Regions from separate parts of the Streptomyces sp. NPDC091287 genome, predicted to be linked through region 1. Evidence: riboswitches for the same ligand, from Rfam matches in the RefSeq annotation. Region 1 holds a riboswitch; each other region holds the start of a gene.
The links. A riboswitch is a leader RNA that binds a small molecule or an ion and turns the genes downstream of it on or off. The one in region 1 is predicted to bind cobalamin.

Region 1 (4,664 bases):
CTCCGGCGACGCGGACGTTCCGCAACGCCCCGCCCGCCACCTCCAGGTCCACCACGACCAGCTTCCCGCCGGGAACCTTGTACTCACCGTGCACAGCCATGCCTCCGCCCTCGGGTCCCGGCCCGTTGTGAGCCGGACACAAACGTCCATAACGCATGCTCGGGACCGGTTCATCCCGCCCACCCCTGGCATGATCGGCCGACATGAGCGACGCACCCCGCCACATCCTCGTCATCGGCATGGGCGCCGGCGACCCCGACCACCTGACGCTCGCCGCGGTGAAGGCCATGCGCCGGGCCGACGTCTTCTTCGTGCTGGGAAAGGGCAAGGAGAAGGACGCGCTGACCCGGCTGCGGCGGGACATCCTCGACGAACACCTCACCGGCCCCTACCGCGTCGTCGAGGCCGAGGACCCGTGGCGGGACCGCACCCAGCAGGACGCCGGGCGCTACACCTCGGCGGTGCACGACTGGCGCCACCGCCGCGCCGACATCTGCGAACGCCTGATCGTCGAGGAGCTCGCACCGGGACAGTGTGGAGCCTTCCTGGTGTGGGGCGACCCGTCCCTGTACGACAGCACCCTCGCGATCCTCGACGACATCCGAGGCCGCGGCACGGTGGAATTCGGCCACGAGGTGATCCCCGGCATCAGCAGCGTCTCCGCCCTCGCCGCCCGGCACCGCGTCACTCTGAACCGGGTCGGCCGCCCCATCCACATCACCCCCGGACGACGTCTCGCCCAGGGATTCCCCGAGGACTGCGACCTCGTCGTGATGCTCGACGGCCATGAGAGCTTCACGCATCTGACGGGCAGGGGGTGGTGGATCCACTGGGGCGCCTACATCGGGACCCCGGACGAGATCCTGGTCTCCGGCCCGCTCGACGAGGTGGCCGGCCGGATCAGCGGGCTGCGCGCGGAGGCCCGCGAACGGCACGGCTGGATCATGGACACCTATCTGCTGAGCCGAACGCCCGGCGCGGGCGGCGACTGACGGTCGATGACCGACGGGTCCACGTCGAGGCGCGGGCGGCGAGGGCCTCCGCACCTCGTCGTCGGACCGACAGGGGTGTCAGGGGTGTCAGCGCCGGGTCTCGTGCGCTCTGATCATGCCGAGCCCGTGCCCCAGGCTCGGGCATTCGGCGGTGAGGTCGTCGCCCCGCACCAGATAGTTGTGCACCCGGCCGTCGGCCGGTCGTTCGATCGCGCGATACAGCGTGCCGTTCACGGTGATCGTCCAGTCGTCGCCGTCCTGGGCCCACCCGACTGTCTTCTTCATCTGGCGTTTTCCGTTTCCTCGGTCGGCCTCGCCGCGGGTCGGCGGCCGTGTAGTGGGAAGAAGAACGGCTTGTGACGCTCGGTGGTTCCGCAGTCCCTACGCCATTCGGTTACATCTGTGTCACTGTCACGTCCAGTGGACGCGTCCGACCTGACTGGCGGTCAGCACGCGGCTGACGAACGGCCGAACGAGCGGAGAACGTGCGTGGCTCGGCGCGGTGTCCTGCCGCGACGGAGTCGACCCGGAGTCGGGGGGAGTACGCCGACCCGTGTCTCACGTCACCGTCCGAAGTGTGCACAACGGTGTGCGCGGGCCGGGCGTCCGCTTAGGCTGATCGGCGCAGCTGGTTCGCCCTGTCCGCCAGGCAGGGTGTCGTAAGAGGGAACCCGGTGGGAATCCGGGACTGCCCCGCAGCGGTGAGTGGGAACGACCGCCGTCATACGCACTGGGCCCGGCCGGGTCTGGGAAGCGACGGCCATTAGGTGTCTGCCCCGGCAGACGTGCCCGCGAGTCCGAAGACCTGCCCGTTGCCCGCACGCGACTGTTCGCGTGCGGAGATCTCGGTGACCTCGTGGGCGGGTCGGCGTAACCATCCGGCGGACGGACACGGTTCCCCGTGTCCCGGTCTCCGCCCGATGCGTCACCCCTTCGCGTCCGCGTCCCGTCCCGGGATCTGTCCCGCAGACACGCTCGCGAAGGAGAGTCACGTGACAGCGAAGCCCGCAGCCGCGGCAGCACGGGCCACCGTGTACGGCTACCCCCGCCAGGGTCGCAACCGTGAACTGAAGAAGGCCATCGAGGGCTACTGGAAGGGCCGCGTCGACGCTGACGCCCTCCGGGAGACCGCCGCCGAGCTCCGCAGGGGAACCTGGCAGCAGCTCGCCGAGGCCGGAGTCCACGAGGTGCCGACCGGTGATTTCTCGTACTACGACCACGTCCTGGACACCAGCGTCATGGTCGGTGCCGTCCCCGAGCGGCACCGTGAAGCCGTCGACGCCGACGCCCTCGACGGCTACTTCGCCATGGCCCGCGGTACGCAGGACGTCGCCCCGCTGGAGATGACGAAGTGGTTCGACACCAACTACCACTATCTGGTGGCTGAGTTGGGGCCCGACACGGTGTTCACCGCCGACTCCGCCAAGCAGGTCGCGGAGTTCCAGGAGGCACTCGCCCTCGGTCTGACGCCCCGGCCGGTGCTGGTCGGACCCATCACCTACCTCCTGCTCGCCAAGGCGGCCCCCGGGGTGGCGGCGGACTTCGAGCCGCTGACCCTGCTGGACCGGCTGCTGCCCGTGTACGCCGAGGTCCTCGCCGACCTGCGCGCGGCGGGCGCCACATGGGTGCAGCTCGACGAACCCGCACTCGTCCAGGACCGCACCCCGGGCGAGCTGAACGCCGCCGCCCGCGCCTACCGCGAGCTCGGCGGACTCGCCGACCGGCCCCAACTGCTGGTCGCCTCCTACTTCGGGCGGCTCGGCGAAGCGCTCGCGGTCCTGGCCAAGGCCCCCGTCGACGGGCTGGCCCTGGACTTCACCGAGTCCGGCGCGGGGAACCTCGACGACCTCGCGGCGGCCGGCGGACTGCCCGGCAAGCGCCTGGTCGCCGGTGTCGTGAACGGCCGCAACGTCTGGATCAACGACTACGAGAAGTCACTCGCCACCCTCGGCACCCTCCTCGGCCTCGCCGACCGGGTCGACGTCTCCGCCTCCTGCTCGCTGCTGCACGTCCCGCTGGACGCGGACGCCGAGCACGGAATCGACCCGGGGATCGCCCGCTGGCTCGCCTTCGCCCGGCAGAAGACCGAGGAGATCGTCGTCCTGGCCCGCGGACTGGGCGGCGGCACGGACACCATCGCGGCCGAACTCGCCGTCAACCGAGCCGATCTGGCCTCCCGCACCGACGCCGCGCTCACCCGCGACCCGGCCGTCCGCGCCCGCACGGCGGCCGTCACCGACGCGGACGGCCGCCGTTCCCAGCCGTACCCGGAACGTGCCGCCGCCCAACGCGCCCACCTCGGGCTGCCGCTGCTGCCGACGACCACCATCGGCTCGTTCCCGCAGACCACCGAAGTGCGCACCGCGCGCGCCGACCTGCGGGCGGGGCGGATCGACGAGGCCGGCTACGAGGAGCGCATCAAGGAGGAGATCCGCGAGGTCCTCTCCTTCCAGGAGAAGGCCGGATTGGACGTCCTGGTGCACGGCGAGCCCGAACGCAACGACATGGTCCAGTACTTCGCCGAGCAGCTCACCGGTTACCTCGCCACCCAGCACGGCTGGGTGCAGTCCTACGGCACCCGATACGTCCGGCCGCCGGTCCTCGCGGGCGACATCTCGCGCCCCGAGCCGATGACGGTGCGCTGGACGACGTACGCGCAGTCGCTGACCGCACGCCCCGTCAAGGGCATGCTCACCGGCCCGGTCACCATGCTCGCCTGGTCCTTCGTCCGCGACGACCAGCCGCTCGGCGACACCGCCCGCCAGGTGGCCCTCGCCCTGCGTGACGAGGTGAACGACCTGGAGGCGACCGGCACTTCGGTGATCCAGGTCGACGAGCCCGCGCTGCGCGAGACACTGCCGCTGCGGGCGGCCGGGCACGCCGCGTACCTGGAGTGGGCGACGGAGTCCTTCCGGCTCGCCACCTCCGGGGTGCGGCCGGACACCCAGATCCACACCCACATGTGCTACGCGGAGTTCGGCGACATCGTCCAGGCCATCGACGACCTCGACGCCGACGTCATCAGCCTGGAGGCGGCCCGCTCCCATATGCAGGTCGCCCGCGAACTGGCTGCCCACGGCTACCCCCGCGAGGCGGGACCCGGCGTCTACGACATCCACTCCCCGCGCGTCCCCAGCGCGGAGGAGGCGGCGGCCCTGTTGCGCAAGGGACTTGAGGCCATCCCCGCCGAGCGCCTGTGGGTGAACCCCGACTGCGGCCTGAAGACCCGCGGGTGGCCCGAGACCCGGGCCTCCCTGGAGAACCTGGTCGCCGCCGCGCGGGAGATCCGCGCGGAGCTGCCCACCGGAGCGGCGTGATCAAGGCCCGGTGCGGGAGCGGTCACCACCGCTCCCGCAGCGGGCCCTGCCCGTACGGCTCCGGAGAGGGCACCCTCGGCCGGGACCTGGCTCGACGTGGCTGCGCAGGCAGGCAGGGCGCCGCCGCACTCGCACCGGCATGGGCCGTCGGCTCCGTCCCGACTACGCTCGGGGGAACGGTAGTTCGGACGCCGGTGGATCGCCCCGTACGGCGGGAACGCATTCTTTGGCACGGCTGGAGTTAGGTTAGCCTAACCGGCGAATACCCGGTTGTGGATCTTTCCGTGACCGGTGCCGCCCCGCGCGCGGGGCGGCACACCCGCACGACCGCCGCGCACTCCGACCGAAGGACTTC
Region 2 (4,664 bases), on a different contig from region 1:
AGAAGGCCGAACTGGCCGCCGCCGGAGTCGGCCCCGAGGGCGGCATCCGCAAGGAGGCGGCGGAGACGGGGAGCCGGACATGACGGTCGCGGACGTACGACGGGTGGCCGGACGGATCCGCTGGTACGTCCGTGAGCTGACCGGCGAGTCCACGTACGACCGCTATGTGGCGCACGCGAGGACCCACGATCCGGACACGCCGGTGATGACCCGTCGCGCCTTCGAACGCAGCCGCACGGACGCCCGCGAGGCGGATCCCCGCGAGGGCTTCCGCTGCTGCTGAGCACCACCGGCCGGAGATCGGGCCGCCGCACCCCTTCCAGGGGCGCGGCGGCCTCTTTTCGCGCCCTCGCACGAGCCCGGGCGCCGCTCGATTTCCCGGTGCGCGGAGCCCTCACCGTACGAAAGGATGTGCCCATGACATCGCATCCCCGGCCGCCCCGGCTCCGTCCCGTACTCACGACCTTGGCGCTGGCGTTGGCCCTGGCGGCGGCGACGGGCTGCGGCACCGAGGTGGCGACCGGCACGGAGGCGGCGGACCGGAGCGCCTCGGCGGCCCCGGCGCCCGACCGGGCAGAGCTGGAGGCGCGGGCGCTGGCCGTGCAGACCGTCGCGGAGCACGTATGGGTGACCGAAGTCCCGGGGTACACCCTGGCCCGCCAGTCGGTCGGGGTGATCGGCGACGACGGGTTCGGCAGCGTCTACACCACACCCGACGGCGGGCAGATCCAGCTGCGGGTGGAGCGCCGGGCGCACGCCGGGGCCGACTGTACGAAGGACCCCGCGCCCGAGGGCGGCCGGGAGCCCGTGAAGACGTGCGAGCGGGACGGTGAACAGTGGTACCGGGCCACGGAGTCGGGCCACGCGTACGCGTGGGAGCAGGGCGGACTCGTGGTCACCGTGAGCGGGGCGCCCGCAGAGGTGGACCGGGCGACGCTGCGGTCCGCGGCGCGGGCCGCCCACCGCGCCGACGACCACGAGCTGGACCAGGTGCTCCCGCCGGCCGACGAGGCACCCGGGCAGCGGCCGGTCGAGCGTGGGGACCTGCCGCCGGTGGGCGACGGCGCGCCCAACAACGACGTGGGAGCGAGTGGCTGACGTGGGAGCGAGTGGCTGATGGATCTGACGATCAGAGCGGCGGAGCCCGGCGAGTACGCCGTCCTCGGCGGGATCATCGCCGAGGCGTATCTCGGCGACGGTCTGCTGGACGGCCCGCGGGACCCGTATCTGCTCAAGTTGCGGGCGGTGGAGCAACGCGCGACCGAGGCCGAGGTCCTCGTCGCGCTCGACGCGCACGGGGCGGTGCTCGGCGGTGTGACCTATGCCGCACCCGGCACCCCGTGGCGCGACATCGCCGGTCCGGACGAGGCCGAGTTCCGGATGCTGGCCGTGGCCCGCGAGGGACGCGGGCGGGGCGTGGGAGAGGCCCTCGTGCGGGCGTGCGTCGAGCGCGCCCGGTCCGCCGAGGGCGTGCGGGCGCTCGTGCTGTCGACGCAGCCGGCCATGCTCGGAGCCCATAGGATCTACCGTCGGCTCGGCTTCGTACGAACCCCCGAACGGGACTGGGAACCGGTGCCGGGACTACGGCTCATGACCTTCCGGCTGGAGCTGGAGGCGCCCTTCTGAGGGGCGTGTTAAATCGTCGCGACACAACATGTGGGGGCCGCTTCATCCGGCGGCCCCCACATGTATGCTCGACCTCGCTGTCGCCGCAGGGGAATCCGGTGCGAATCCGGAACTGTCCCGCAACGGTGTGATCAGTGTGCTTTTGCACACCCGCAAGTCCGAAGACCTGTCGACAGCGCGTCCGGCTCGACCGAATCGGACGCCAGACGTCCGGGTCTCGCGGATAGGCCGGTGGACGCCGTCAGCTGTGCTGCCCTGCCCCGGGTTTCGCGCTGCCCGGCTTCCCCGCCTGCCGCCGGCCCCTGCCGAGCGAGGGAAAGCCCAGTGACCATCGCGCCCGCCGATCCGGTTTCAGCCACCGCATCCGCTGCCTCCACCACGTCCGGAGCAGGCACGAACGACGGACCCGGGACCGCCTTGCTGCGGACCCTGACCGACCTCACCGTCGATCTTCCCGACACCGACCCCGGACGGGTCGCCGCGGCCGCGCTGCGCGGACGCAACGCCCGCTCCGACGAGGCCGAGCTGCGCTCGCTGGCCACCGAGGCCGCCGCGGGGCTCATCTCCGAGGACCCGGCGTACTCCCGGCTGGCCGCCCGGCTGCTGACCCGCACGATCGCGGACGAGGCCGCTGGCCAGGGCGCGACGTCCTTCTCCGCCTCGGTCGCCGTGGGCCACCGCGAGGGCCTGATCGCCGACCGCACCGCCGCGTTCGTCGCGCTCCACTCGGCCGCCCTCGACAAGCTCGTCGAACAGGCCCTGGCGGACGGCGCCGACGACCGCTTCGGCTACTTCGGTCTGCGGACGCTGCACAGCCGCTACCTGCTGCGCCACCCGATCACCCGGCAGGTCATCGAGACCCCGCAGCACTTCATGCTCCGCGTGGCCGCGGGCCTCGCCGAGGACGAGTCGGTGCGGGCGCTGGACGAGGTCGCCGCGCTGTACGGGCTGATGAGCCGGCTGGACTACCTCCCCTCCTCCCCCACGCTCTTCAACTCCGGCACCCGGCACCCGCAGATGTCCTCCTGCTACCTGCTGGACTCGCCGAAGGACGAGCTGGACTCGATCTACGACCGCTACCACCAGGTGGCGCGGCTCTCCAAGCACGCGGGCGGCATCGGTCTGTCGTACTCCCGCATCCGCGCCCGGGGTTCGCTGATCCGGGGCACCAACGGGCACTCGAACGGCATCGTGCCGTTCCTGAAGACGCTGGACGCCTCCGTGGCGGCGGTGAACCAGGGCGGCCGGCGCAAGGGCGCGGCGGCGGTCTACCTGGAGACCTGGCACGCGGACATCGAGGAGTTCCTGGAGCTCCGCGACAACACCGGTGAGGACCAGCGGCGTACGCACAACCTGAACCTGGCGCACTGGATCCCGGACGAGTTCATGCGCCGGGTCGACGCGGACACCGAGTGGTCGCTGTTCTCCCCAGCCGATGTGCCCGAGCTGGTCGACCTGTGGGGCGACGCGTTCGACGCGGCCTACCGGGCGGCCGAGGCCAAGGGCCTGGCCCGCAGAACGATTCCGGCGCGTGAGCTGTACGGCCGGATGATGCGGACCCTCGCGCAGACCGGCCAGGGCTGGATGACGTTCAAGGACGCCTCCAACCGGACCGCGAACCAGACCGCCGAGCCGGGCCGGGTCGTGCACTCCTCCAACCTGTGCACGGAGATCCTCGAAGTCACGGACGACGGCGAGACGGCCGTCTGCAACCTGGGCTCGGTCAACCTCGGCGCGTTCGTGGTGGACGGTTCGATCGACTGGGACCGGCTGGACGCCACCGTGCGGACCGCCGTGACCTTCCTCGACCGGGTCGTCGACATCAACTTCTACCCGACCGAGCAGGCCGGGCGCTCCAACTCCCGCTGGCGTCCGGTCGGCCTGGGCGCGATGGGCCTCCAGGACGTCTTCTTCCAGCTGCGCCTGCCGTTCGACTCCCCCGAGGCCCGCGCACTCTCCACGAAGATCTCCGAGCGGATCATGCTCGCCGCGTACGAGGCGTCCTGCGACCTCGCCGAGCGCCCCCAAGAGCCTCCGACAGGCTCCGGTTCAGGGGGGACCCCCCGGGGCCCGCTGCCCGCCTGGTCCGAGACCCGGGCCGCGCGCGGGGTGCTGCACCCCGACCACTACGACACCGAGCTGAACTGGCCGGAGCGCTGGGACACCCTGCGCGCCCGGGTCGCCAAGACCGGCATGCGCAACTCGCTGCTGCTGGCCATCGCCCCGACCGCCACGATCGCCTCGATCGCCGGGGTGTACGAGTGCATCGAGCCGCAGGTCTCCAACCTGTTCAAGCGCGAGACGCTCAGCGGTGAGTTCCTCCAGGTCAACGCCTACCTGGTGGACGAGCTGAAGAAGCTCGGCGTGTGGGACGCCCGCACCCGCGAGGCGCTGCGCGAGGCGAGCGGCTCCGTGCAGGGCTTCGCCTGGATCCCCGAGGACGTGCGGGCGCTGTACCGCACGGCGTGGGAGATCCCGCAGCGCGGCCTGATCGACATGGCGGCGGCCCGTACGCCGTTCCTCGACCAGAGCCAGTCGCTCAACCTGTTCCTGGAGACGCCGACGATCGGCAAGCTCTCCTCGATGTACGCGTACGCCTGGAAGCAGGGGCTGAAGACGACGTACTACCTGCGTTCACGCCCGGCGACCCGGATCGCCCGTGCCGCGTCCGGCCAGGCGACGGCCGCCGCCCCCATTCCCGTACAGCAGGCGTCGGCTCCCGACGCGGACGCGATCGCCTGCTCCCTGGAAAACCCCGAGTCCTGCGAGGCCTGCCAGTAATGAGCACCAACGACACCAAGAACCTGCTCGACCCGGGCTTCGAACTGACCCTGCGTCCCATGCGCTACCCGGACTTCTACGAGCGCTACCGGGACGCGATCAAGAACACCTGGACCGTCGAGGAGGTCGACCTCCACTCGGACGTCTCCGATCTCGCCAAGCTGTCGCCGGGCGAGCAGCACATGATCGGCCGGCTGGTGGCGTTCTTCGCGACCGGTGACTCGATCGTCTCCAACAACCTCGTGCTGACGCTGTAC
Region 3 (4,664 bases), on a different contig from region 1:
GGAGTGACGACTCCGGAAGACCCGTTCCCGCTCTGGCCGGGCCCGGACGGACCGGTGGCGATCGCGCCGCTCTTCCTCCTGTACGACTACACCTTCCGCGCCCCGGGAACGCACACGAAGGAGGAGTCGCTGGCCGTCGCGCACGAGTCCGGCATCGTCTGCAACGACGAATACCTCCTGCACCCGGATCCCTATCCGACGCGGGACGACTGGTGCCGCGCCCGGGTCGCCGCGACCGGGCGCCGGCTCGCGGAGCACGACCCCGAGATACCCCTCGTCCTCGCCGGGCACTGGCCGCTGGTCCGGGAACCCACATCGGTGATGTGGTACCCGGAGTTCGCCCAGTGGTGCGGCACCGAGCTGACCGCCGACTGGCACCGCCGCTTCAACGTCACCGCCGTCGTCTACGGCCACCTCCACATCCCCCGTACGACCTGGTACGACGGGGTGCGCTTCGAGGAGGTCTCCATCGGCTACCCCAGGGAGTGGCGCGAGAGGGGGCACCCGCGCGGCCTGCTGCGGCAGATCCTCCCCTACGAGGGGCAACCCGCCCCGCCCGCCCGCACCGACGCCGAACCGTCCGCACAGCGGCGCACCCCCGGAGGCTCCTCGTGATCGAGCGACTGCTGCCCGCCGACGTCTCCTGTGCCGCCACCCGCGCGGAGACCGTCCCCGACGGAACCCTCTTCCCGGAGGAGGAGGCGCTGGTCGCCAAGAGCGTGGCCAAACGCAGGAACGACTTCTCGACGGCCCGCGCCTGCGCCCGGCGCGCCATGGCCGGACTCGGTCTGCCACCCGTGGCCGTGCTCCACGGTCACCGGGGACGACCGCTGTGGCCCGAGGGAATCGTCGGCAGCCTCACCCACTGCGACGGGTACCGGGCGGCCGCGCTGGCCCGCGCGAAGGGCGTGCTGTCGCTCGGCATCGACGCGGAACCGCACGCTCCGCTCCCCACCGGCGTACGGGAGTTGGTGACCCTGCCCGCCGAACGTGCGCGGATCGGTCCGCCTGCGCCGGAAGGCAAGGGCGAAATCCACTGGGACCGTGTCCTGTTCAGTGCCAAGGAGAGCGTGTTCAAGACCTGGTACCCGGTCACGGGAATCGAACTCGACTTCATCCAGGCAGATCTGACGTTCCAGCAGACGGGCGGCCGAGGCGACACGGGCGACACGCCTCAAGGGGGCACCGCTGCCGAGGGCACGTTCGCGGCGCGTCTGCTCCTCACGGACCCGGCCCTGCCGACGACGCTGCACGGGCAGTGGCGGATCGAGGACGGCATCGTCGCCACGGCCGTGCTGGTCCGGCCCGACTGGCGGGAGAGCGAGGGGGCGTGACGCCCGGCCGGCCGGGCTGTGTGGGGGCTGCGCAGTGGCGGACGGGGGCGTAGCGCAGTGGCGTTCAGCCGGTCGTGGGGGCGGTGAGCGGGCGGCCCAGCCCCACGTTCCACCGGCCCGACCGCCCGCTGAGTTCGGTCAGCGTCAGCGGGGCGACATCCAGCCGCCAGAACGCTTCCGCCGGCAGCCGCAGACCATGGACGACCGCCGCCCGGAGGACGGCGGCCTCGGCCACGGCCAGGAAGTCCGCGCCGGGTGCGTCCGGTCCGCCGAGGGAGTCCAGCCATCCTCCGATCCTCCCGATCAGGTCCCGCAGCGACTCGCCGCCGTGCGGGGCGGCCGAAGGATCACCGAGCCAGGCGGTCAGCCGGGCGGGCTCGGCGGCCGCCACATCGTCGAGGCGGCGGCCGGACCACCGCGCCAGATCCCAGCCGGCCAGCACCGGGTCGGTCCGCGCCGCCAGCCCGAGCGCCTCGGCGGTCTCGCGGCACCGCCCGGAGGGGCCGCTGAGCGCGAGTCCGGTCACCGGCACCGCGTCGGCCGCTGCCCGCGCGCGCTCCCGGCCGGACCGGTCCAGGGGAGCGTCGCCGTCGAAGCGGGCCTCCCGCAGCGCGGCGTTCATCGCCGGTGAGATCAACATCACCCGTACTGTCATGTCCCTGCCCTTACTTCTTCACCAGGGGCCCCAGGGCTGTCGCCCCACGCGATCCGTGCTCCGCGACCCCGCAGATTGGACCATGGCGGCGCCTGCCCGCAGGCGGTATGGTCGCGTCGACCATGACGAGGGTGCGACGGAAGCCCGGTGAGAATCCGGCACGGTCGCGCCACTGTGACCCCGCGTGCGCGGGGAAGTCAGACCCGGCACCTTCGTCCGAGGCACCACGACAGGGACGCGTGTTCCCACAGGAGGTTCTGCCATGGCGCAGTCCGCCGTTCCGGCAACAGGTACATCCACGATCGCCCCGATCTCGGCGAAGACCATTGCCCCGTGGGCGGTCTTCTTCGGCATCCTCATGCTCGTCCTGCTGTACTTCGTCGGCGCCGAACAGGGCGCCACAGCGCTCATCTCGGGCGAAGGCGTCCACGAGTGGGTTCACGACGGCCGTCACCTGCTCGGCTTCCCCTGCCACTGAGACACCTGAGCTACCAGGGAATCAGTGGACACGGGAAGCAAGAGAAAACAGGAAACCAACGTGAACTCCATATCTGTCAGGGCTCTGCTCGTGCGCGGCATGCTCGCGGGCCTGATCGCGGGCGCGTTCGCGCTCGCCGTGGCCTACTTCCTCGGTGAGTCCCAGGTGGACGCGGCCATCGCCCTCGAAGAGGCGCACAGCCACGACCACGGCGGTGGCGAGGAGTTGGTGAGCCGCACCATGCAGGCCACCGGCGGACTCGCCACCGGTGTTCTGGTCTTCGGCGTCGCCGTGGGCGGGATCGCCGCCCTCGTGTTCTGCTACGCACTGGGCCGCATCGGTGACTTCGGCCCCCGGGCCACCGCGGCGTTGATCGCGGGCGCCGCCCTGCTCACGGTCTACGTGGTGCCGTTCCTCAAATACCCGGCGAATCCGCCCGCCGTCGGCAACCCCGACACCATCGGCGAGCGCACCGCCCTGTTCTTCCTGATGGTCGCCCTCAGCGTGCTGCTGGCCGTCGCCGCCGTCATCATCGGCAGACGGCTCGCTCCTCGCCTGGGCAACTGGAACGCGACCGTGGCGGCCGCCGCCGGCTTCATCCTGCTGATCGGCCTCGCCTACGCCTTCCTGCCCTCCTTCGACGAAGTGGGCAAGGACTTCCCGGCCGGGCTGCTGTGGGAGTTCCGGCTCTCCACGCTCGCGGTGCAGGTGACGCTGTGGAGCGTCTTCGGCGTCGTCTTCGGGCGCCTCACCGAACGTCTCCTGTCGCCGGCCACCCCTGCCGCGACGCCCCGAACCGCGAGTGCGGTGAACTGAGTCCGACCGCACGCGCACATGCGGACGCACCAGTGCGCATGTACTGACGCGCACGAAGGAACCCGCCGGGTAAGCCCGGTTGAGCGCCCTGCTGCGGCAGGAGCACGGGGCGGGCCTGAGCACCGCCGAAGCAGCGCTGATGAAGGAGTGGCTCGACCGGGTGGCGAACGCCAGGCCGGACGGCTGAACCGAACCAAGGGCGCTGCCGGACCGTGTGGTCGTCGAGGGAGTCGGACATCGGGGCGTCAGGCGACAGACGTCATGGTGCCGGGTGCCGGGAATCTGGGGCAGAAGGCAGGAGGCAGGGCGCGGAGGTCGTCATGGTGCGGGGGAGGAGGCGTCGTGATCGCGGAGGCCGTCCTCCGTGCGGCGTGCCGCGTTGTCGACGATCCGTTCGAGGCTTTCCTGTACGTCGTGTTCCGTGCTCCCGTGCGGTGCGTACGCGGACACTGTGAGCACGAGGTCGCCGTTCCACAGGAGGAGGGTGCGGCCGGGGCGCCCCTGGTCGTCGGCCGGTATCGCGTAGGCGGCTTCGTGGACTTTCTCGGGCCCGCGTCCGTGGGCACGGTCGAGGTCCTCCTTGACGCGGTACGCGTGACGGGCGGCCCCGGTGGCCTCGTACACCGAGGCCCTGGTGCTGAGCTTCCAGAACGTGCCGTCGGCGGCCTTCAGGTCCGCGAGGCAGCCGGTCTGCCGGTACAGCGGCCGCGCGCCGTTCTCGCCGATGTCCTCCTGGGCGTCGGGGGAGGCGGAGTCGGTGGTGCTCCCGAGGGTGAAGCCCTCGGCGGGAGCTTCGCCCGTGAGGAGATCGCAGGGTCTGCTGGTCCAACTGTGGGTTCCCGGCGGGCGAGCGGTCTGCTCCGCCGCCTCCGGGTTCTTTCCGTCATCGCCACCGGAGCAGCCGGCCGAAACCGCCACCGCCAGCCCGATGAGCGCGGCCGACCGCGCCCGGCCTAATGCGGCACTCCTGGATCCGTGCATCTTCCACCCCTTCGTCCTGGAGATCCCATTGTCCGATGCTCGTATCGGCGGGTAAAGGAGACCGGGCCCGCACCGAGTGGTGCGGGCCCGGTCGGTGACACGGAGCGGCTCAGGAGCGCGTGGCTCCGGGGCCGAAGTCGCCGGTGAGGGCGGCGGCCATCCGCAGGTGCGGCGCCGCGTCGGCGATCCGCCCCTGGCGCTCCAGCGTCCGGCCCAGCATCAGGTGCGCGTAGCTCTCCACCGGGTCGAGCTCCAGAATGGCCCGGAGCTCCTGCTCCGCCTTACCCAGGCGGGCGGAGTGGTAGTAGGAGCGGGCCAACAGCAGCCGCGGCGCGACCTGCTCCGGCGCTTCCCCGACGAGTCCACCCAGGATCCGCGCGGCCGTCAGGTACTCCTTGGC

Region 2: it holds a riboswitch for cobalamin, as region 1 does, so the genes downstream of both, ACIQRW_RS20560 (ribonucleoside-diphosphate reductase subunit alpha) here and metE (5-methyltetrahydropteroyltriglutamate--homocysteine S-methyltransferase) in region 1, are expected to answer to the same signal.
Region 3: it holds a riboswitch for cobalamin, as region 1 does, so the genes downstream of both, ACIQRW_RS02515 (CbtB-domain containing protein) here and metE (5-methyltetrahydropteroyltriglutamate--homocysteine S-methyltransferase) in region 1, are expected to answer to the same signal.

What each region holds. Positions count from the first base shown of each region.
Region 1 covers NZ_JBIVUV010000004.1:3,146-7,809, reverse strand. The annotation lists gene ACIQRW_RS06660 (biotin/lipoate A/B protein ligase family protein) at 1-94, opposite strand, end outside; gene cobF (precorrin-6A synthase (deacetylating)) at 204-992, shown strand; gene ACIQRW_RS06650 (hypothetical protein) at 1,080-1,277, opposite strand; cobalamin riboswitch at 1,605-1,820, shown strand; gene metE (5-methyltetrahydropteroyltriglutamate--homocysteine S-methyltransferase) at 1,985-4,309, shown strand.
Region 2 covers NZ_JBIVUV010000011.1:230,860-235,523, reverse strand. The annotation lists gene ACIQRW_RS20580 (carbon starvation CstA family protein) at 1-83, shown strand, start outside; gene ACIQRW_RS20575 (YbdD/YjiX family protein) at 80-283, shown strand; gene ACIQRW_RS20570 (hypothetical protein) at 418-1,098, shown strand; gene ACIQRW_RS20565 (GNAT family N-acetyltransferase) at 1,117-1,626, shown strand; cobalamin riboswitch at 1,679-1,815, shown strand; gene ACIQRW_RS20560 (ribonucleoside-diphosphate reductase subunit alpha) at 1,951-4,407, shown strand; gene ACIQRW_RS20555 (ribonucleotide-diphosphate reductase subunit beta) at 4,407-4,664, shown strand, end outside.
Region 3 covers NZ_JBIVUV010000001.1:580,576-585,239, forward strand. The annotation lists gene ACIQRW_RS02500 (metallophosphoesterase family protein) at 1-615, shown strand, start outside; gene ACIQRW_RS02505 (4'-phosphopantetheinyl transferase) at 612-1,334, shown strand; gene ACIQRW_RS02510 (histidine phosphatase family protein) at 1,399-1,989, opposite strand; adenosylcobalamin (AdoCbl) riboswitch at 2,114-2,206, shown strand; gene ACIQRW_RS02515 (CbtB-domain containing protein) at 2,252-2,467, shown strand; gene ACIQRW_RS02520 (CbtA family protein) at 2,528-3,283, shown strand; partial or broken gene ACIQRW_RS02525 (TetR/AcrR family transcriptional regulator) at 3,357-3,470, shown strand; gene ACIQRW_RS02530 (hypothetical protein) at 3,602-4,264, opposite strand; gene ACIQRW_RS02535 (tetratricopeptide repeat protein) at 4,374-4,664, opposite strand, start outside.